One region of the Halalkalibacter krulwichiae genome, then DNA from elsewhere that is predicted to be linked to it. Evidence: riboswitches for the same ligand, from Rfam matches in the RefSeq annotation. Region 1 holds a riboswitch; each other region holds the start of a gene.

Region 1 (5,710 bases):
CCCAAACGGTAATTCCATGATTACGGATCAGAACTGCTTTTGTATCCGGTTTAATCTTTTCACTAATTGCTTTCCCGAGCTTAGGGAGATCTGCCCAATTTTCAACGATCGGAATCGTAAATTCACCATCTTCTTCCCAAATATCTAAAGCTTTAATAAGTTCAACATTTCGAAACGTAATTGAACCTTTTTCACCATAGAGCTCTGAAATGACGTTATTATCTAATGTATGTACGTGTAAACTGCAACCTGCGTCAGTTTTTTTATATACTTCTAGATGAATAACGGTTTCAGCGGATGGTTTCCCTTGATCTGTAAGCGGCCTTCCATCTTCATCTACTAGGACAAAGTCTGATTCAGTTTCTTTGTATTTATCTTTGCCACTGACTGTTACCAAGCATGTTAAGGGATCCTCACTAACCTTTATAGATAAATTTCCGCTCGTTCCCGGAAACCAATCTCTTGCTGCAAGCTCTCGCTTAATAGCAGCTAATTCATTCCATTGTGAATTCATCTCTTCACCTCAAGTTCTCTCAATGTCTGAATGACATCATGAAATGTCTCAAAGGAAGCATGGCGAAGCTGTAATTGTTGACACTTTTCTAGCAAAAAGTCTCTTGCAATTACGAAGTCAGCTTGCTGTGCGACCTTAAGATCCGTAATAGAATCTCCAATGACAATTTTAAAACGATTTTGACTAATTTTTCTTAAAATGGAAGGCTTACAGCACCCACATTCATTGTTACACTTTTCGTCACATAGATGGGGCCATTCAACTCGCATTGTCTCCTCATCAAATTTTGCCTCATTGCAATAAATGGGCAGATCATACTGCTTTAATAATGGTTGAACAAAGAAATCCATGCCTCCACTAACAACGACTAGGTCAATTTGATGTTGTTTGACATATTCAACAAATGCCCCAAATCCCTCTCTAATTTCTGCATCATTTAGAATATATTCAGTCATCTCTTCTTTAAGTGAGGAAGGGAGGAGTCCAAATAGTTTACCGACCCCTTCTCTTACCGAAATACGTTGTGCTAAAATATCGTCCTTTATGTTTTCCCATCCAGATGGCGCAAACTTTTTCATGATCGCAATAATATTGTCATTGTTCGTAATCGTGCCATCAAAATCACAGAAAATAATTGGATTCGTACTCATTCTCCACCCCACAACTCAAGGGCTTTGGCGAGCTCTTCGTAATCTTTAGCGGCATCATGTAAAGGTTGATTCGCTAAAACCGCATCAATAGCCTGAACAAAAGCTCTTCCACCAGCAGCTGCCCCTCCTGGATGGCCGTGTATTCCTCCACCAGCATTAATAATACTATCAACACCAAAATCAGCTATTAACTTCGGAGTCAAACCTGGGTGTATACCTGCTGAAGGAACCGGAAAAGCTTTCTTAAACTGGTCATCTTCAGTCAAATGTTTGGCAATCGCTTGAGTCTCCTCTTTAGCCATTGCTACCGAACCGTATGGAGAAGGGAACAACACTAAATCCGCTCCAGCCATACGTGCTAACTTACCTAGAAGAAGTCCGGGAGCTAAACCATAGTCCGGTGAAGAAATCATCGTTCCTGAAAACGCCGGATGAGCCATTATCGGAAGAGGAATGTTTGGATCTTCAGCGAGAGCCTGCATTACATCTAGCCCATACGCAAATGTATTAAATAAAAGCAGATCCGCTCCCAACTCCACCGCTTTATATGCATTTTCTTTTAATTCCATCGTCTTCCCAGTGAGGTTAACAGCATGAAGGGTTCTCTTTCCAGTGATTTCATAGCTTTCTCGTAACGCCTCTTGACAAACTGGAATGCGTTTTTCAAGTGGTGTTAGATCATTTTCAAACAAAATTTCATCGTCTTTAACAATATCAATTCCACCCAACGCTTGGGCTTTCATCTGTTCTTTTAAAGAATGGAGATCGCGTCCGATAACTCCTTTAAAAATACTCATTAATAAAGGACGATCATATGTATTTGTTAATTGCCGTATTCCTTCCAATCCAAATTTTGGTCCGGGATATCCATGTTTTATATCATCGCTAAACGTTAAATCTAATAATTTAACTTTCCCGTCAAGTGAAAACTTCCCAAAAGTCGTTGTTAAAACAGCGGGAAGATCATTTGAGAAATTAGCACTTGGATAGCCAACTGTTATGATTGCTTTACCCTCTGCAATCATCTTAGCTTCAACAACCCTTCCCTTATGTTTTGCCAGTTGTTCTTGTTCAACAGCAGGAAGGTTAGTCCACGAACCTACTGTTAATCCCAATGCAATTGCTTCAGCTTTTTTATTTAAGTTGGCTTGTTCTGCCTCAAGAAGATATGTTGCTTGAACTTCACTCACTACACTCTACCTCCATCATTACACATACAATACTTTTTTAGAAGAGTTTTGCAATTTAGATAGTTTTGAATTATGACAGCATTTTTTTAATGCGTCAATCTTTTTTGCCTATCTCTAGTAGTATATCAAAATAAACATTTTATCAAGCTAAACAAACACGTAATTTTCTAAAAAATCAGTTGACATAGTAAGATATCCCTGTGTAAGATAATTTCAAACAACTTTAAACTTGATAACTCTTATCACGAGAAGGCTGAGGGAATTGGACCGATGACGCCCGGCAACCGGCTTTATTAAAAGCAATGGTGCTACTTCCAACAGAATGAATGAATTCTGACAGATAAGAGGAACGAACAACGCATTGTTTCAATCCTCTTGATCTATATTCAAGAGGATTTTTTTATTTTTATAACAGGGAACAAACATGGAGGGATATCAATGACAACTCTTAAAGACACAACTTACGAACCTTTAACTACTGATACAGCTATTAAACTTAGCAAAGATTTACAACTTTTTAACGAAGATGATCTCCTCTTCGCACATGAGATCGGTGACGGCAACTTAAATTTAGTTTTCCGTATTCAAGAAGAATTAACTGGGAAATCGATCATTATTAAACAAGCCTTGCCATATGCAAAGGTAGTTGGAACAAGTTGGCCACTCACCCTTGACCGCTCACGAATTGAAAGCGAATCTTTAAAACGGACTTATCAACTTGTTCCTAATTACACACCTAAAGTTTATTACAGTGATTCTGAATTAGCTGTCACAGTAATGGATGACCTTTCCCATCTGACGATTGTCAGAAAAGGATTGATCGAAGCAGTCCAGTATCCTAAATTAGCAAAAGACATTGGATTGTTTTTAGCCCATACTCTTTTCTATAATTCTGATTTTGGTTTAAACCAACAAGAGAAAAAAATACAAAGTGGTCGATTTATCAACCCTGAGCTTTGCAAAATTACAGAAGACCTCGTGTTTACAGATCCATTCTTTGATCATGATACAAATAATATTGATGAACAACTTAAACCATTTGTTGCAGAAACCATTTGGGCCGATCAATCTTTAAAACTCGAAGTAGCACAGCTGAAACAAACATTTCTAACAAAAGCTGAAACACTTTTACATGGCGATTTACATACAGGAAGTATCTTTGCCAATGATGATGAAACTGTTGTCATTGATCCAGAATTTGCTTATTACGGGCCAATCGGTTTTGATATAGGAGCTTTCGTCGCTAATATTATCCTTAACTACTTATCTCAAGATGTACATTTAGCTGATCATCCTGATAAAAAAGCAGAATTCCAAAAATATTTACTTACAGTTATTACAGAAACCTGGAATGTGTTCGAAGAAGAATTTACGGTTCTTTGGAATAAACATCCGCAAGATGCTTTTATGAATACGAACGGTTACCTAGGACAAACATTGGATCAAATATTCAAGGACATGATTGGTTTTGCTGGTTGTAAGGTGATTCGCAGAATGATTGGCCTAGCTGGAGTCGAAGACGTTGAGGCGATTATCGACCTAAAAGTACGAAATCAGGTTAAACAGAGAGCACTTAGCCTTGGAAAAGAAATCATTTTAAATAGAAAAGATATTTCATCAATCGAACACTTAGTAAAGGTAGTGACTAAATATGCTTAATACACCGATCCGATCTGTTGAATGGAGCAACGATCATATTACATTACTTGATCAAAGGTTGTTACCAAGCCAAACAGAATTTATTACGCTTACAGCAATTGAAGATGTATGGGAAGCCATCTTTGAACTAAAAGTTAGAGGCGCTCCAGCCATTGGAATAACAGCCGCATACGGTCTAGCTTTGTGGGCTCAACAAAGTCAACATGATCATTTCAACGAATTTTGTGAAGACCTAAAGAAGCAGGCTGCATATTTGGAAACATCTCGACCTACTGCCGTGAACTTATTTTGGGCAATCAAACGTATATTATCAGTTGTTGAACGAGTTTCTACTATTAAAAAGGCGAAAGAGGCTATACTAGACAAAGCGAACGTAATCGCCAAAGAAGATGAAGATGTCTGTCGCTCCATTGGCGAACATGCCATTAATTTATTTCAAGATGGGGATACGTTACTGACCCATTGTAATGCAGGCGGGATCGCAACCGCTCGGTATGGAACTGCTTTAGCACCTTTTTATATTGCCAAAGAGCGTGGGATCCATTTAAAAGCTTTTGCATCGGAAACACGCCCTGTTTTACAAGGCGCTCGCTTAACTGCTTGGGAATTACAACAACTCGGTATAGATGTTACGTTAATTACAGACAACATGGTTGCTCATACAATAAAAACGAAAGGTATAAATGCTATAATCGTTGGTGCCGATCGGATCGCAGCAAACGGAGATACCGCAAATAAAATTGGAACATATGGGTTAGCATTGCTAGCAAAAGCGTTACAAATTCCATTTTATGTGGCTGCCCCTCTCTCTACTATTGATTTAGCCACCTCTTCTGGTGAAGACATTGAGATTGAGGAACGGCATGCCGATGAAATTCGTAAGTTAAATGGACAGCTTGTTACAACTGCTGATATGAAAGTGTTTAATCCTGCCTTTGATGTCACACCAGCTGAACTCATTACTGGGATTATTACAGAAAGAGGAATTGTATCAGGTGATTACAAAACGAAGCTTGAAGGTTTATTTATCTGACTTTAGTAGGACTGACTATTCACAATGATCAGGAGAGTCTGAGCCTTTCAATCATGTATAACTATAGTAATAAGAGGCCATGCAGAAAGGATTAACCTTCTGTATGGCCTTTATTAAAATGATTAAGATAAGAGAAATACTTAGGCATCTCCCATTTCTATCTTCATTTGTTCTAATATTTTCTTTTCAAGCCTAGAAACTTGCACTTGAGAAATCCCAAGCCTTGCTGCCACCTCTGATTGCGTTTGATCTTTATAATAACGGAGATATACAATTAGTCTCTCTCGTTCATCCAGATCTCGAATCGCTTCCTTGAGAGCAATTTTATCAAACCACTTCGTTTCTGATTGATCAGCAATCTGATCTAGTAAAGTGATTGGATCTCCGTCATTTTCATAGACTGTTTCATGAATGGAAGAAAGAGATCGACTAGCTTCTCCAGCAAACACCACTTCCTCCGGCGTAATTTCCAATTGCTCTGCAATTTCATTAACCGTAGGCGTTCGCCCAAGAGACTTAGTCATCTCATCTTTCATCTTCCGTATTTTATTGCCTAACTCTTTTATTGAGCGACTGACTTTAACTGTTCCATCATCACGGAGAAAGCGTTGAATTTCTCCAATGATCATAGGTACAGCATATGTCGAGAACTTAACATCATAAG
Region 2 (5,710 bases), 560 kb from region 1:
AACTAAATAGAATAAGAGTCTATTAAGATTATTAAGATGTTCTCTTAGTAGACTCTTTGTTTACGAAGTTAGAGATTGCAACAGGAAATAGAAACTCACGAACTTAAGTGACACAAACAACGTGGCGGTGCGAGCTCAGATTAGTTAACGCACACAATTTTGGTTGAAGTTATTATTCGTGTTATCCAATGACTAGTTAAGATAAGTCTTTTAAAATGGAAAAAATAAGGGCATGGAAGGGGTGGCGAACTTGATCGCAACATACGAAATTGATCAGCAACGTTTATGGCAGACTTTAATGGAGTTAGGTGAAATTGGTTCTACTCCTGGAAAGCCGGAAGAAGGAGTAACAAGAATTTCTTTAAGTTTAGAAGATTTAAAAGCAAGAAAATATACTATAGATGTGATGAAGGAAGCTGGTTTAAAAGTTCGGGTTGATGCCATTGGAAATATTATTGGAAGGTTAGAAGGAACAGATTCTTCTGCACCTGTTGTTATGACGGGCTCTCATATTGATACTGTGATACGTGGAGGGAAGTTTGATGGTGCTCTCGGTGTTTTAGGGGCAATCGAAGCGGTTCGCACAATTCAGGAAGCTGGGATTGAACTCGTTCATCCAATTGAAGTCGTATCGTTTACCGATGAAGAAGGGGTCCGCTTTGGGTCAGGATATTTTGGAAGCAAGGCAATGGTTGGAGGCGTTAATAAAGAGATGTTTGGTTTTACCGATGAGACTGGAATTACCTTAGCAGATGCGTTAAAAAAAGCTGAGTTAAACCCTAACGAATATATGTCGGTAGTTCGCAATCCCGAAGAGATCAAGGCCTATGTTGAAATGCATATTGAACAGGGGAAAGTACTAGAAGACCAGCAATTGGCTGTAGGCATTGTCACAGATATACAGGGGCCTGTATGGATGGAGGTAGAATTTGAAGGGAACCCAGATCATGCAGGTGCAACACCGATGAACATGAGAAATGATGCAGGATTATCAATGGCTGAGTTAATGCTTGAAGTCGAAAAGATCTCGATAAACAATCAAGGTGTAGGAACGGTTGGAAAAGCCAGTTTGGAACCGGGAGCTGTGAACATTATTCCTGGAAATGCGTTGTTAACTATTGACCTCAGACATGTTGACAAAAGGTACCGTTCAAACATGGTGAAAGAAGTTAAACAGGCAATTTTAAATATTTGTAGAAAAAGGAAAATGAAGGCGAATATTGAAGTGAAAAAAGAAGTGGATCCAGCTACCTGCTCTGAGGAGATTATCGAGGTTATTCAGCAAAGTTGTAAAGAACTACACGTACCAACGATGAAAATGCAATGTGGGGCTGGTCACGATTCACTGATGATGACAAAAGTTACAAAGATGGGAATGATCTTTGTTCGTTCTAAGGGTGGTGTTAGTCACAATCCAAAAGAATGGACGGATAAAGAAGATTGCGCGATTGGGACTCAAGTATTGTTAAATACGCTAATGAAACTAGCAAAATAAAGATAAGGAAAGGAGAATATCATGGAGCCAGCTAATCAATTACATGTCCCTATTAGAACAATTATGACACCAGGTCCAGTAGAAGTAGATCCGCGAGTGTTACAAGCGATGTCTTCCTCTATTCTAGGTCAATTTGATCCTAATTTTACGTCAATCATGAATGAAACGATGGTACTGCTGAGACGAGTATTAGAGACAGAAAACCATTGGGCTTTTCCAGTTGATGGGACATCAAGAGCGGGGATTGAAGCGATGTTATGTAGTGTAATTGAAGAAGGGGATAAAGTATTAATTCCGTCATTTGGTCGTTTTGGTGGACTATTGACGGAAATTGCCGAGCGTTGCGGGGCTGATGTATATGTAACGCACTGTGAATGGGGGCAAGTTTTTGAACCGCAAGATGTTATTAAACAATTAAAAAAAATCCAACCTAAAGTATTAGCGATGGTACATGGTGATACGTCTACTGGGCGAATGCAGCCGCTGGAGGAAATCGGAAATGCCTGTAGAGAGCTTGATGTTATTTTTGTTGTTGATGCAGTAGCGACAGTAGCTGGAACACCTGTAAAGACAGATGAATGGAAGATTGATGGATTAATTACAGGCACACAGAAATGTTTGTCGGTGCCAGCAGGAATGGCTCCTCTAACGTATAATCATCGAATTGAAGAAATCTTACAGGAGCGTAAATCAATTGAAAGAGGTCTTAATTCTGAAAAACATCGTAGTAGTAGGAGAATTCGAAGTAATTACTTTGACTTGAGTCAATTGCAAGATTATTGGAGTCCGACTAGATTAAACCATCATACAGAAGCTACGACAATGCTTTATGGTCTATATGAAGGATTACGTTTAATCTTAGAGGAGGGGTTGGAACAGCGTTTTCAGCGGCACCGCTTAAATGAAAAAGCATTAGTTGCAGGAGTTCAGGCGATGGGCTTGTCTTTATTTGGTAATGAACAGTGGAAACTTCCTACTGTAACATGTGTGAGGATCCCAGAAGGAGTCGATGGTGATTCAGTGCGAGCAATGTTGTTAAATGAGTTTGCAATTGAAATCGCTAGTTCATTTGGGTCACTTCATGGAAAGATTTGGAGAATTGGTACGATGGGTTATAGTTGTCAAAAACGAAATGTTCTATTAACGTTAGCTGGGTTAGAAGCAGTTTTAATTCGTCATAAGGTTAACATTCATTCTGGTGAAGCGGTTCAAGCCGCTTTAGATGTCTATCAGAATAAAAGTTTAGCTGTTTAATGAGTGAGTAGGAGGATTTGATGAACGATACATTTCACGCTTTTATTAATGAAGAACTTGAGATAGAGCCGATTAGTAAAGGGGCTCTATCTGGTCGCAAATTTGCTGTTAAGGATGTATTTGAGGTAAAGGGACAAGTAGCAAGCGCTGGAAATCCTGATTGGCTCAGAACCCACAAACCTTCTGGAATACATGCGATGGTCATTCAGCAATTGTTACATGCAGGTGCCAAGTTAAAAGGTATGACTATTACAGATGAATTAATGTATAGCTTAAATGGGGAGAATTATCATTACGGAACACCGAGAAACCCAAGAGCACCAGGACGTATTCCGGGGGATCGTCAAGTGGCTCTGCTGTTGCAGTGTCTGCTGGTTTAGTTGATTTTGCACTTGGAACAGATACGGGAGGGTCCGTTCGGGTACCGGCAGCTTACTGTGGAATATATGGGATTCGTCCCTCTCATGGAGCTGTTCCAATTGACGGAGTCATCCCTCTTGCTGAAAGTTTTGATACAGTTGGTTGGTTTGCTCAAGATTCAGAATTACTCTTACGTGTTGGCCGACAATTGATTAAGCAAAAACACCCAACGTCTAGTCGACCGTTTTCTAATTTGTTATTTGGCACAGATGCATGGGACTTAGTTGATATAAAAAGCAGATCTACACTTTCTGTTGGCATCAATGCTTTATTAAATACAGCTGAAAGGAACGAATGGGTCCAAATTGCCGAAGAGGGTTTAATGGAATGGGCAAGTTGTTTTCGAACTTTACAAGGGAGAGAAATTTGGAATAACCATAGAAAGTGGATTAACGAAGTGAAGCCGCACTTTGGACCGGATATTAAAGAACGGTTTGAGTGGGCTAGTACTTTAACAGAAACGGATCAAAAGAAGGCTGAGCAACAAAGAATAAAAGTACAGAGTCGGTTGCATGAGCTTCTTGGAGATGACACTTTGCTCATCATTCCGACAACGCCAGGGGAAGCACCATTTTGTCAATTATCTGGAGAGGAGATTGAAAAGAGAAGATCGCAAACGATGCAATTATCTTGTATTGCAGGACTTGCTGGTTTCCCTCAAGTAGCCATTCCTTTAAAGAATGAAAATGGTTTGCCTCTTTCTCTTTCTATTATCGCAGGAAAGAAACAAGATTTGCGATTGTTAGAATGGGTTTATGAAAGAAGAGATATATGGGCAAGTATTTGATAAAGGTAGTTTACTAGATAAGATAAATATAGAGCGAGGGTGATCAAACGTGTGATGAGAGATAATTTGCTCTTATGAATTAGCAAATAACGACAAAATCGCTCAACATATAACGAAAAAGTTATCGAAGAATATCAAAAAGGTTATTGACATAATGAATACAAACGATTAAAGTGAATATATTGATTTGACTGATAATTTAATAAATACTCTTATCAAGAGTGGCAGAGGGACTGGCCCGATGACGCCCAGCAACCGTTCTATTTAATTAGAATTGGTGCTAATTCCTGCAAAACATTTTGTTGTTTTGAAAGATAAGAGAGGATATTTTGTCTATGAATGTAAACCTCTCTTATTGTAAGAGAGGTTTTTTTATATTTTATCAGATTAATAAAAATTAGAGAGGGCGAGAATCGATGAAAAAGGGGTTATTGAGAAGAACATTAGTACCGGTATTAGGTTTAGGATTGCTATTAACAGGTTGCTCAGCAGAAAGCAATGCTTCTGATGAAAAGGAGCAAGGATCAGAAGAAGTGTCATTTGAAAATGTACCTGAGAGATTTGCTAATGGCGAAGGGGCAAATATTAAAGTTATTCGTAAGATCGGCGGTGACGATCACACGGCTCAATTTTTAGCAGGGGCAAAGGAAGAAGGAGAGAGTTTAGGGTTTAATGTCGATGTCTTTACCGCAAATGGTGATTCAGCTCGATTTCATGATGCAATCGCTCAAGCTTTAGAAGAAGACTTTGACGGGTTTATTATTTCACATGGTGATGATGCAGCTACGGTTGATAGTGTACAAGCGTTGGTGGAAAAAGGAAAGAGTGTTGTCACTTTTGATTCAGTAGGAGAGCTAGCTGACATTGAAGGTGTTACGTTGACTTCACAAGATGATGAGGCATTGGCTCAACTGGCTTTAGATCAATTAGTAGAAGATCATAAAGGAGAAGCGAATATAGTTTATCTATGGGTTGATGGTTTCCCGCCAATGGTTAGAAGAAACAATGTGTATCAAGAAGTGTTAGCTAGTCAGCCAGGGATTCAAGAGTTAGAACGATTCGGAGTGGCAACAGCAGATACTTCTGTTCAAACTCAAAACGCTGTATCAGCAATGTTAACAAAGTATCCTGAAGGAGAAATTGATGCTATTTTTGCAACTTGGGATGCATTTGCAATTGGAGCGGCTCGTGCAATAAAAGAGGCGGGCAGAGATGAAATTAAAATTTATGGAATTGATGTGTCAAATGCTGATCTTCAAGAGATTCAAGAGGAAGATAACCCATGGAAATATACAGCTGCAGTTGATCCGAAGTTAATAGGTGCAGTAAATATGAGACTTGTTGCGAAGAAATTAGCGGGTGAAGAAACTCCGGATACTTATGATCTAGAGGCATCACTCATTTCACAAGATCAACTATTGCAGGCGGATGAAGCTGTTAATATGGTAAACCTCGCTAATACAGTTGAAGGTTGGGGACAATCTACAGTATTTGAGGAAGACTGGATGAAAGTGTTGAAGGAGCACTACTCTAAATAATAGATAAAAAGATAACTCCTATCTTCGATTCTGTTAGAAAGTCTTTAACAGGTCTTTGGAGTTATCTTTTTTAATATGAGAGGGAGTAATCATGAATGGCGACACAACTAGAAATGAAAAATATAACAATTGAGTTTCCTGGAGTGAAAGCATTAGATCAAGTAGACTTCCGAACGATTTCCGGTGTCACTCATGCTTTATTAGGGGCAAATGGAG
Region 3 (5,710 bases), 280 kb from region 1:
CATTAATGACAACAGCGCCATCTATTCTTGACTACTTAAATCAGGAATCAAAAGATTATTTTGAAAGAGTGAAAGGACATCTAGATCAGTTAGGAATTCCTTATGTTGTAGATCCTACTCTTGTGCGTGGTCTCGATTACTATTTCCATACTGCGTTTGAGATTATGGCAGAAGGAGAAGGATTTGGTGCCATTACAACTCTTTGCGGTGGCGGAAGATACACAGGTTTGGTTGAAGATTTAGGTGGACCATCATCTCCTGGAATTGGATTTGCTTTTAGCATTGAGCGCCTAATCATGGCACTTAAGGCGAAAGAATTGGCAGTTCAAAAAGCTCCTAGACTTGATTGTTATGTTGTCTCTTTAGGGGAAGCAGCTAAGGACAAGACAGTAGAGCTTGTTTATCAGCTTAGAAGAGCAGGTATTAGTGCTGATAAGGATTATTTAGATAAGAAGATGAAAGCTCAATTTAAAGCTGCAGACCGCCTTCAGGCACGTTATACAGCTGTATTAGGTGATGATGAACTTTCACAAGGCAAGATTAATGTGAAAGATATGGAAACTGGTGATCAGGTAGAAGTTGAACTTGCAGCATTTATAGATTATGTCAAAAGTAAAACTATGGGAGGTAAGTAACATGATAGGTAGAACACATCATTGTGGGACGCTTGGAGAAGAGCAAGTAGGGGAGAAAGTACAATTAAAGGGTTGGGTTCAAAAGCGTAGGGATTTAGGACAGGTTATTTTCCTTGACGTCCGTGATCGCTCTGGGATCGTTCAAGTTGTCTTTAGCCCTGAAGTGGCTCAGGAAGCACTAAGTGTAGCAGAACGAATTCGTAATGAATACGTCATTGAATTGGAGGGGGAAGTAGTAGCCCGTAACCCAAAAACAGTTAACGATAAACTAGCAACTGGAACTATTGAGGTTCATGCGCAAAAAGTGAACATTATCAACGCGTCAAAGCCATTGCCATTTCAAATTGAGGCGAATACAGATGCTTCGGAAGATGTTCGTTTAAAATATCGTTATTTAGATCTTCGTCGTCCAGATATGCAAGAAACGTTTAAATTACGTCACCAAACAACGAAATTAATTCGTAACTTCCTTGATGAAGAATTGTTCATGGAAATTGAAACACCAATGTTAACAAAAAGTACACCAGAAGGAGCGCGTGACTACTTAGTTCCTAGTCGTGTACATCATGGTGAGTTTTATGCATTGCCACAATCACCACAGCTTTTCAAACAATTGTTAATGGTATCTGGATTTGAGCGCTATTATCAAATTGTTCGTTGTTTCCGTGATGAGGATTTACGTGCAGATCGTCAACCAGAGTTTACTCAAGTCGATATCGAAACATCATTTATGGGTAAAGAAGATTTACTTGCAATGACGGAAAAAATGATGGCTAAGATCTTGAAAGAAACAAAAGGAATTGAACTTTCATTGCCGATACCTCGACTAACGTATGATGAAGCTATGAATCGCTTTGGTTCTGATAAACCAGATCTACGTTTTGGAATGGAATTAATTGAGTTATCGGAGGTCGTGAAGGATTCTGACTTCAAAGTTTTCCAAAGTGCATTAGCGAGCGGTGGAACCGTGAAAGGGCTAAATTTAAAAGGTGGAGCAGATAAGCTTTCTCGTAAAGAGATTGATGCTTTGACTGATTTCGTTAAGCAATATGGGGCAAAAGGATTAGCTTGGTTAAAAGTAGAAGAGGGCGGACTTAAAGGACCAATTGCAAAATTCTTTGAAGGCGAACTAGCAATAGCACTAATTAAAGCTTTAGATGCTGAAGTGGGAGACCTGTTATTCTTTGGAGCAGACAAAAAGCAAGTTGTGTTTGATAGCTTAGGAGCTCTACGATTGAAGTTTGGAAAGCAGTTTGATCTGATCGATCAAAATCAATTCAACTTCCTTTGGGTCGTTGATTTTCCACTAGTTGAATATGATGAAGAGGCTAAACGATTTGTTGCCTTGCACCATCCATTCACTAATCCTAAAAAAGAAGATATTGAATTATTAGCTACTGATCCTGCTAGTGTGCGTGCTGATGCCTATGATCTAGTTTTAAATGGATATGAGCTTGGCGGTGGATCACAACGGATTTATCAGCGAAATATCCAAGAACAGATGTTTAGTGCGTTAGGGTTTACTGAAGAGGAAGCACGTGAAGAATTCGGGTTCTTATTGGAAGCATTTGAGTATGGAACACCGCCTCATGGAGGAATTGCACTAGGATTAGATCGATTAGTTATGTTATTAGCTGGACGTAGTAATTTACGTGACACAATTGCTTTCCCGAAAACGGCTAGTGCGAGTGACTTGCTAACAAATGCACCGAGTGAAGTGAGTGTTGAACAATTAATAGATCTAAATTTATCGATTATCGGTAAAAAAGCAGAAAAAGTTAACGTATAATTGACAAAAATTAACTAATACCGTATAATCACGATAACTTAATAGGAACGTTTGAACAATTCAAACTTATCTAGAGAGGTGGAGGGAACTGACCCTACGAAGCCCAGCAACCGTTTTGCAAGCCATGTAAAAAAAGGTGCTAATTTCAGCAGAATGATGTCCATTCTGAAAGATAAGTAAAGGCAGCCAAAACCTTTCCTTATCGGAGAGGTTTTTTTGTTTTTATTTTCTTTTTGAAGAGGTCGGATAGAAAGTAGGAGGGGAAAGTGATGATAAATATAGGTTTAATTGGGTATGGAACTGTAGGTAGTGGGGTATATGAGAGGCTAATAGAAACGAAGGAGCAAATAGAAACATTATTGGGTAGTCAGATTCGAATTGCCTCTGTGTTAGTTAAAGACAAACAAAAAAAGCGTATAGTAGAGACGGATGCAATGGTAACAAGTGATTGGCATGAATTTTGTCAAGCCGCTGAGTTTGACATCATCTTTGAGGCAATTGGTGGTGTTGAACCAGCTTTTACATATACGTCGGAGTTGTTAAAAAAAGGCGTACCTGTAATTACAGCTAATAAGAAACTAGTTGCTGAAAAAGGGAATGTATTAGAAGAAATGGCAAAAGAACAATCAACCTATTATGGATATGAAGCCGCGGTTGCAGGGGGAATACCAATCATTAATGCCTTAAAAGGAACGTTAATGACGACCTCTATTACGAGAGTTGCTGGTATTTTAAATGGGACAACAAACTATATCCTGACAGAAATGATTGATAACCATCGTGCCTTTTCTGATGTGTTACTTGATGCACAAGAGCGAGGTTACGCAGAATCTGATCCTAGTGATGATATTGATGGCTTTGATGCATGGTATAAAATAAGAATCTTAAGTCGTCTCTGTTTTGGCGAATGGCCAAATGTGCTAGATATTCCACGAGTAGGTATTACAGAATTGGAAGATTGGCATGTAGAAATAGGAGAAAGATTTGGATTCAAAATTAAATTAATGGCTGAAGCTGTTCAAGAAGATAAAAAAATAATTGGGCGTGTTACACCTGCCTTTTTAACTCAAACAGAAGCATTAGCTAATGTTCAAGGTGTCTTGAATGCCGTTGTTCTTCAAGGAGATGCAATTGATCAACTGCTTTTTGTAGGTCCTGGTGCAGGAAAAAAGGCAACAGCAAATAGTATGGTAGAGGACTTTCTATACCATGAAAGATCGAAAGATACAACTAGACGATCAATCTTAAATAACGAAAAGTTATCAGCAAGCTCAATTGTTCATGAGTTAATGTTTATTAGACATGATCAAAGAGAACAAGCGTTAAAATGGGTAAAGTTAATGAACGTACATGTGTTAGATACATGTGACCACTATGAGGGTGAAGGTTGGATTATATGCAACAGTAACTCTCCTTCACCTTTCAAACATTACCCTATTTATGGTGACATCTCTAGTCGTAAGAGGTTGGAAGCAGTACATTTTAGCGAAGCTCGGGACGCTTTAATTTAAGTTGTTGGTAAGCACTTACTAAAGGTTTGGCATCTTCTTTAATGTAAAACGTTCGAACACCACGGTTTGTATGGAGATAAAGAAAACCCATAGCATTTCTCTCTTGTTTTTTACGATAGGAGATATCAAAAATCGAGGTTAATGGGAAAACTTCATCTTTAACATTTAGTTGATTATCAAACAGCTTTATATCGAAGGTCGTTTCAATGATACGCTTTTGTGTCCAACCAATTTCTTGATGAACCTCTACACATGTTTGAGTAGCTAGAAGCTTCAAAAAGGCACATCCTTTCATACACATAATTTTATAGTAAGTCTAACATAGAGATAGGGATGTTTCCAAAGCGCACTTAGAAATAGTCGATATTTATTGTTCAGTTAATTGTGGAACAAACATCGTTGAAAATAATGTTTCAATATTCAGATATATATATTGACCAAGAAAATGGTTTTTGTTAAACTGAATATAACAAGTAAGATTCCTAAGATGTACGTAGACATTTACGTTTTGAGCCAACAGTTTTTGTAAGGGAGTTCGAGTTGAAATTGTGATTACAAGCCTTCATTGTGTAGAGGAAGTAAAATCAATTTCGCAGGGCACCCACCTGCTTAGGAGCAGGTTCAAAACAATAAATAACACGGCATCATTGGGTTTCTTACGCTACATAGTATGAAAAAGCGACTTCTGACTAGGAAGTTGCTTTTTTAATGTCCTTACGAACCAAGCGCTTTTAGACTTTTGCTGATGGCTATGGTATATTCAATCCGTAAACCAGTTTGGAAGGGGTATAATGTATGCTGCATCAATTTTCACGTAATGAACTAGCAATTGGTCATGATGGACTAGATAAGTTAAAAAACAGCACAGTAGCCGTTTTAGGTGTTGGAGGAGTAGGCTCCTTTTCTGTAGAAGCATTAGCACGCTCAGGAGTAGGCCGTTTAATCCTTGTAGATAAAGATGATGTTGATATTACGAATGTAAATAGACAAATCCATGCTTTATTATCCACAGTTGGGAGACAAAAAGTAGAATTAATGAAAGAGCGGATAGAAGATATTAATCCTGACTGTGAAGTAATTGCTTTGAAAATGTTTTATACAGAAGAAACATATGAGCAATTTTTCAGTTATGATTTAGATTATGTAGTCGATGCAAGTGATACAATTGGCTACAAAATACATCTAATGAAACAATGCTTAGAAAGAAAAATTCCAATCATCTCAAGTATGGGCGCTGCCAATAAAATGGACCCGACTCGCTTTAGAATTGCAGATATTTCTAAGACAAGTTATGATCCGATAGCAAAAGTGATACGGACGAAGCTTCGAAAGGAAGGGATACATAAAGGAATAGAAGTCGTTTATTCTGATGAACAGCCGATTAAGATTAGAGAAGAAATTCGGAAAGAAATTGTGTCAGAAGCGGCTGAAGCAGGGAAAATTAGAAAAGCTAAAATGCCTCCTTCTTCTAATGCTTTCGTTCCATCAGTTGCAGGGTTAATTATGGCTGGTCATGTCATTACGAAACTGTTAAAAGATATTACGATAGAGCGGTAAATTGGCGGTATAACATGACTAAATAGTTATAAAGTAATAGTGATAGAATCTATAAAAGCAAATCTTCATTGTGAGTGAAAAATGAGGCTGGGGCTGGGACATGAATAAAGAGTTTTAATGAAAGTACGAACGATGACAAGCTATTAGGAGCGGATGCTATTATGCATCTACGGTCATTGCGTTCGGATTTTGTTAATTAAAACTCTTTTGTTTCGGCC
Region 4 (5,710 bases), 2.2 Mb from region 1:
CCATTAATTATTGAAGACGATGTTACTGTTGGCCATCAAGTTATGCTACACAGCTGTACAATTCGTAAAAACGCTTTAATTGGAATGGGTTCGATCGTGCTTGATGGTGCAGAAATAGGAGAAGGAGCATTTATCGGTGCTGGGAGCCTCGTTCCTCCAGGGAAGAAAATCCCGCCAAATTGCCTTGCTTTAGGACGCCCTGCTAAAGTCGTGAGGGATTTAACGAAAGCGGATATTGAAGAAATGGCAAGGGTACGTAGTGATTATGTTAAAAAAGGACGAATGTATAAACAAATAGTTAACGAAACGAAAAAGAATTCATCTCGATCTGAATAATATTGATTATTATTATCAATACTAGAGAAGAGAAAAGAGCGAAGCGACTCGCCCTTTTCTGTGCTCATTAATGTTGAGGTTCAAATGTTTTGCAATCCGTTTCCTCTTGTTTTTCAGCTTCTTTACCAGCGTGGCTTACTACATAGATTCTTTCAGCTTCACATTGGTTACCTTCGCCCCAATATACACAATTGTTTACTTCACATAATACGTCTTGTGCCAATTTGGTCACCCCCTCTTAGTTTCATTTTGACCAAATTGGCACTTAGTCATACAAAAAGAACTCGGAAAATAAACTGCACCTCCAATTGGAGGTGTTTTAATTGTTTAGCCCTAAAAAAACAGACCCCCGAAGAAGTCTGCTTTCAATAGATTTTATAACTCTGCTTGTTCTTTTAATGTAGCAGCTTTGTCTGTTTGCTCCCATGGAAGCTCAACATCTGTACGGCCGAAGTGACCATAAGCAGCTGTTTGCTTATAAATCGGACGACGAAGATCAAGCATTTTAATAATTCCAGCTGGACGTAGGTCAAAGTTGTCACGAACTAGTGAGACTAATGATTCTTCAGATACTTTTCCTGTTCCAAAAGTATCGATTGAAATTGATACTGGTTGTGCCACACCAATCGCATACGCCAATTGAACTTCACATTTGTCTGCTAGTCCTGCAGCAACAATATTCTTCGCTACGTAACGCGCAGCGTATGCACCAGAGCGGTCAACTTTCGTTGCATCTTTACCTGAGAACGCTCCACCACCGTGACGAGCGTAACCACCGTATGTATCTACAATGATTTTGCGCCCAGTTAGACCTGCATCACCTTGTGGTCCACCAATTACAAAACGACCAGTAGGATTGATGAAATATTTTGTATCCTCATCAATTAATTGCTCTGGTACAACTGGTTTAATTACATATTCCTTTAAGTTACGTTGAATTTGTTCAAGTGTAACTTCAGGATGATGTTGAGTAGAAATAACAATCGTGTCAATACGAACAGGGTTACCTGCCTCATCATACTCGACTGTTACTTGAGTCTTACCGTCAGGACGTAAATATGGCAGAATTTCTTCTTTACGAACTTCCGTTAATCGACGAGCTAGCTTATGGCTTAGTGAGATTGGTAAAGGCATAAGTTCTTTCGTTTCGTTATTTGCATAACCAAACATTAGTCCTTGGTCTCCTGCACCGATCGCTTCAATTTCAGCATCTGTCATTTGACCTTCACGAGCTTCAAGAGCTTGGTCAACCCCTTGAGCAATATCAGCTGATTGTTCATCAATAGAAGTGAGTACTGCACACGTTTCTGAATCAAAACCATATTTTGCACGTGTATAACCAATTCCTTTAATTGTTTCTCGCACTATTTTCGGAATGTCTACATATGTGTTTGTTGTAATTTCTCCAGCGACTAATACTAAACCTGTTGTTACAGATGTTTCACACGCTACACGTGCATTTGGATCGTTTGTTAAAATTGCATCAAGAATGGCATCTGAAATCTGGTCACAAATTTTATCTGGATGCCCTTCTGTTACTGACTCTGACGTAAATAAACGTCTGCTTTTTACTTCTGTCATTTTATTTCCTCCTTTAACACTGCCTACTCTTAGCATGTGTCTTTCTTTGAGACGGCACTCATGTCCCACCGAATGGGAAATACCTTCCTGTACAGCGTATAAACGATAAAAACCCTATTCCAAAGAGGAAAGGGTTGAATGTTTACCTTTAGCCTCTTATCGTTCAAGACAAAACAGTCTTGCAGGTTAGCACCTTTTCACTCATGGCTACGAGTGTTGGTTGCTGGGCTTCTTCGGGCCTGTCCCTCCGCCTACTCAGGATAAGAGTATCCGTTCGACGCATATCATATCGCACATGTCGTATACTGTCAACCTATCCCAATGAAATAAGTGGCAATCAGGACTAATTCGAACTTATATAAGTATTCCAATTAGTCCTAACCTTTAACAACAGATAAGATTAGTATCTCAACATACGTTGATTTCATTCTTTATTTAATATGGTGTATCGTCATCTTGATATGTTACATTTTCACGACGCTTTCGTCTTTCCTCTTCTTTGCGGATCCGCTCTTGTTCCACTTGTTGTTCTTCTCTCATCTCTTCTCTTAACTGCATTCTCAATAAATCATTTTGGTTATCGCGTGGCTTTACTTGACTATACACACCACTGGCGGTTAATCCAATAATCAGTGCCATTAATACTTGCTCACCCCATTCTCTTGGAATGAACCAAAGGATACCAGCTATGCCAATTGCCAAAAGAGCTCGATATTGTTTTTCAATACCAAATGCATTACCCACTACAGTAACTAGCGCTGCGACAACGGCAGAAACGGTCGCAAGATCGAGCATTGATACTTGATCCACACAGAACGCCTCCTTATTTCTTATACATCCATCCTATGCACAAAGTCGAAATTTAGGAACGTCCGATTGATTTTCCCCTCATTTTTTCCTATTTATAATAGGTAAACATGTTTTTTGTTGGATTATGTCACATTTAAATTTTTAAAATAATAGTATAGACTATTAAAGTGATTGTGTTATACTAATAAACAAGAATTATAAATTAATGGTAACTAATATAAGTTTAAGGAAAGGATTTTGCGACAATGAAAACACTTAGTTTACAATCGGAACTAACAAATTTAATGACTCAGGAAAACGTTCAACTTAATCTGCCAATCTCTTCTCTTATTGAAAGAGCACTCATGCGTGGTGAAGGCAGCCTAACCTCAACTGGTGCTTTAAGTGTTGAAACAGGTGCATATACAGGGCGTTCCCCAAAAGACAAATTCATTGTCAATGAATCTAGCATTTCAGACAAAATTGAATGGGGATCTGTCAATCAGCCAATTGAAAAAGAAGTGTTCACTTCTCTTTATCAAAAGGTGCTGGAACATTTAGGGAAAAAAGAAGAATTATTTGTTTCAGACGGATATGCAGGAGCCGATCAAACATTCCGCCTTCCTCTAAAAGTCGTAAATGAATTTGCTTGGCACCAACTTTTTGCCCGTCAGTTATTTATACGACCAACTGAAATCGCTACCATTCAAGAAGAGAATAATAAACCATTTACAATCGTTTCTGCTCCAACATTTAAAGCAGATCCAGAGCGTGACGGTACTCGTTCAGAAGCATTTGTAATTGTATCTTTTGAAGAGAGAGTCGTATTAATTGGTGGAACTGAATATGCTGGCGAAATGAAGAAATCGATTTTTTCTGTTATGAATTTCTTATTACCGGAACAAGATGTCCTTTCTATGCATTGCTCAGCTAATACAGGTGTTGAAGGCGATGTTGCTTTATTCTTCGGTTTATCTGGAACTGGAAAAACAACTTTGTCTGCTGACCCAAATCGTTCATTAATTGGCGATGATGAGCATGGTTGGTCAAGTAATGGCGTTTTCAATATTGAGGGTGGCTGCTATGCGAAATGCGTCAACCTTTCTAAAGAAAAAGAACCACAAATTTGGGACGCAATTCGATTTGGCTCTGTGTTGGAAAATGTTGTAGTTGATGCAACAACTGGTCAACCTGATTACGATGATACATCGTTAACAGAAAACACTCGTGCCGCGTACCCACTTGAGTTAATTCCGAACGCGTTACAGCCAAGTGTTGCTGGTCACCCAAATACAATCATTTTCCTTACTGCTGATGCATTCGGCGTCTTGCCTCCAATCAGCAAGCTGACCAAAGAACAAGCGATGTATCATTTCCTCTCTGGATACACAAGTAAATTAGCTGGTACTGAGCGAGGAGTTACTTCACCAGAAGCAACATTCTCAACATGCTTTGGAGCTCCTTTCCTTCCGTTACCTGCTGGTCGTTATGCTGAAATGCTTGGAGAGAAAATTGACCAACATGATGTAGATGTCTTCCTTGTTAACACAGGCTGGTCTGGTGGCCCATACGGTGTCGGGAATCGTATGAATTTAAAATACACTCGTGCAATGGTGCAAGCTGCGTTGTCTGGCGAGCTTCGTTCAGTTGAAACGAAAACAGATGAACTTTTTGGATTGCACATCCCACTTCAATGCCCAGGCGTTCCTGATAATGTTCTTCAACCACGAGAAACATGGAAAGATAAAGCCGCTTATGATGAAAAAGCTAAGGAATTAGCAGATAATTTCAAAAATAACTTCTTGAAATTCAATAATGTAAGCGACAAAATTAAAGCGGCTGGTCCAAAATAAAGAATGGAACAATTTAAGAGACCACTGAAAGGATGATTTTCATCTTTTCAGTGGTCTTTCATTTTAAAACTGTTACTCCTTGATTAGAAGATGCCTCTCAAGCTGTTTGTATGCTCCTCTTCTCGATCACATCTTGATAACTCAAAATTAATTTTCGAAAGATTTCATCCCATGAATAATGCAAAGCATCTTGGCGGGCTTGCTTCCCCACCTCAATCTAGTAATAGGATTCGTTAAAAGAAATGTGACCGCTGAGACGAATGAGTCTAAATCTTTTTCTTTGCACATGAGTCCAGTTTCTCCGTGTTGAATTAAGTGCTTGACACCTCCTGTATTTGCACAGACTACTGGTATTCCAGATGACATTGCTTCAAGAACGACATTGCCAAACGTTTCCGTTGCAGAAGGAAATAAGAAAACATCACTTGCAGCATAAACTTTCGCTAGTTCTTCCCCTTCTAGAAAACGGGTAAACGTAATATTCTCACTGCAAATTTGTGTAGATAAAGGTTTTAATAACGGACCGTCCCCTACAATGAGCAAATGAGAGTCCTGTTTGATTGTTTGAGGCAGTGACGTAAATGTTTGTATAGCTAATTCAACATCTTTTTCGGGTGCTAGGCGGCCTACAAATAACAATATATGTTTTTGTTTAATCTGATACTTTTCCCTTACCTCTGCTCCTCTCTGAGCAGGTGTAAACAGCGTATGGTCTACTCCTCTTTTCCACAACTCAATACGATCGTGGACACCTTTTCTTACTAAACTTTCTCTTGTACTTTCAGATGGAACATACACTTTAGAAAACGGACGATGGAACCAAGCCATATACTTCCATATCCACTGTTTTAATAATGTTAAATTGTAGTACGTAAGATATTGATCAAAATGAGTATGATAAGAAGCAACCATTGGAATTTGATGTTTTTTCCCGTAATAGGCTCCATATAGTCCTAAGTTCAATGGAGTTGCGACATGGATAAGCGTCGGTTTAAATTCCTCTAAAGATTGCTTTAGATGAAGCGGATTTAAAAGAGCAAAGCGACATTCTGGGTAAAGAAAAAGAGGCAAGCTTGCGAAACGTTCAATATGAGGAATCGCCGGAATTCTCTCTTTATTGTCTGGGGCGAACACACGGAACTCAATATCAT

The links. Region 1 has a riboswitch for S-adenosylmethionine ahead of mtnK (S-methyl-5-thioribose kinase). Riboswitches for the same ligand answer to the same signal wherever they lie in the genome.
Region 2: another riboswitch for S-adenosylmethionine. It lies ahead of BkAM31D_RS02915 (sugar ABC transporter substrate-binding protein); the one in region 1 lies ahead of mtnK (S-methyl-5-thioribose kinase).
Region 3: another riboswitch for S-adenosylmethionine. It lies ahead of BkAM31D_RS04400 (homoserine dehydrogenase); the one in region 1 lies ahead of mtnK (S-methyl-5-thioribose kinase).
Region 4: another riboswitch for S-adenosylmethionine. It lies ahead of metK (methionine adenosyltransferase); the one in region 1 lies ahead of mtnK (S-methyl-5-thioribose kinase).

The regions. Positions count from the first base shown of each region.
Region 1 covers NZ_CP020814.1:1,118,066-1,123,775, reverse strand. The annotation lists gene BkAM31D_RS05905 (methylthioribulose 1-phosphate dehydratase) at 1-514, opposite strand, end outside; gene BkAM31D_RS05900 (2-hydroxy-3-keto-5-methylthiopentenyl-1-phosphate phosphatase) at 511-1,164, opposite strand; gene BkAM31D_RS05895 (2,3-diketo-5-methylthiopentyl-1-phosphate enolase) at 1,161-2,354, opposite strand; SAM riboswitch class I at 2,591-2,701, shown strand; gene mtnK (S-methyl-5-thioribose kinase) at 2,793-4,013, shown strand; gene mtnA (S-methyl-5-thioribose-1-phosphate isomerase) at 4,006-5,046, shown strand; gene sigF (RNA polymerase sporulation sigma factor SigF) at 5,187-5,710, opposite strand, start outside.
Region 2 covers NZ_CP020814.1:558,626-564,335, forward strand. The annotation lists gene BkAM31D_RS02895 (ABC transporter substrate-binding protein) at 1-6, shown strand, start outside; gene BkAM31D_RS02900 (Zn-dependent hydrolase) at 242-1,495, shown strand; gene BkAM31D_RS02905 (pyridoxal-phosphate-dependent aminotransferase family protein) at 1,517-2,749, shown strand; partial or broken gene BkAM31D_RS24640 (amidase) at 2,770-3,956, shown strand; SAM riboswitch class I at 4,166-4,277, shown strand; gene BkAM31D_RS02915 (sugar ABC transporter substrate-binding protein) at 4,373-5,494, shown strand; gene BkAM31D_RS02920 (sugar ABC transporter ATP-binding protein) at 5,590-5,710, shown strand, end outside.
Region 3 covers NZ_CP020814.1:838,759-844,468, forward strand. The annotation lists gene hisS (histidine--tRNA ligase) at 1-635, shown strand, start outside; gene aspS (aspartate--tRNA ligase) at 637-2,424, shown strand; SAM riboswitch class I at 2,488-2,603, shown strand; gene BkAM31D_RS04400 (homoserine dehydrogenase) at 2,694-3,935, shown strand; gene BkAM31D_RS04405 (hypothetical protein) at 3,907-4,212, opposite strand; RNA gene ssrS (6S RNA) at 4,412-4,593, shown strand; gene BkAM31D_RS04415 (tRNA threonylcarbamoyladenosine dehydratase) at 4,731-5,492, shown strand.
Region 4 covers NZ_CP020814.1:3,499,609-3,505,318, forward strand. The annotation lists gene BkAM31D_RS17605 (gamma carbonic anhydrase) at 1-336, shown strand, start outside; gene BkAM31D_RS17610 (DUF1540 domain-containing protein) at 404-559, opposite strand; gene metK (methionine adenosyltransferase) at 712-1,917, opposite strand; SAM riboswitch class I at 2,071-2,184, opposite strand; gene BkAM31D_RS17620 (hypothetical protein) at 2,353-2,727, opposite strand; gene pckA (phosphoenolpyruvate carboxykinase (ATP)) at 2,973-4,559, shown strand; gene BkAM31D_RS17630 (glycosyltransferase family 4 protein) at 4,707-5,710, opposite strand, start outside.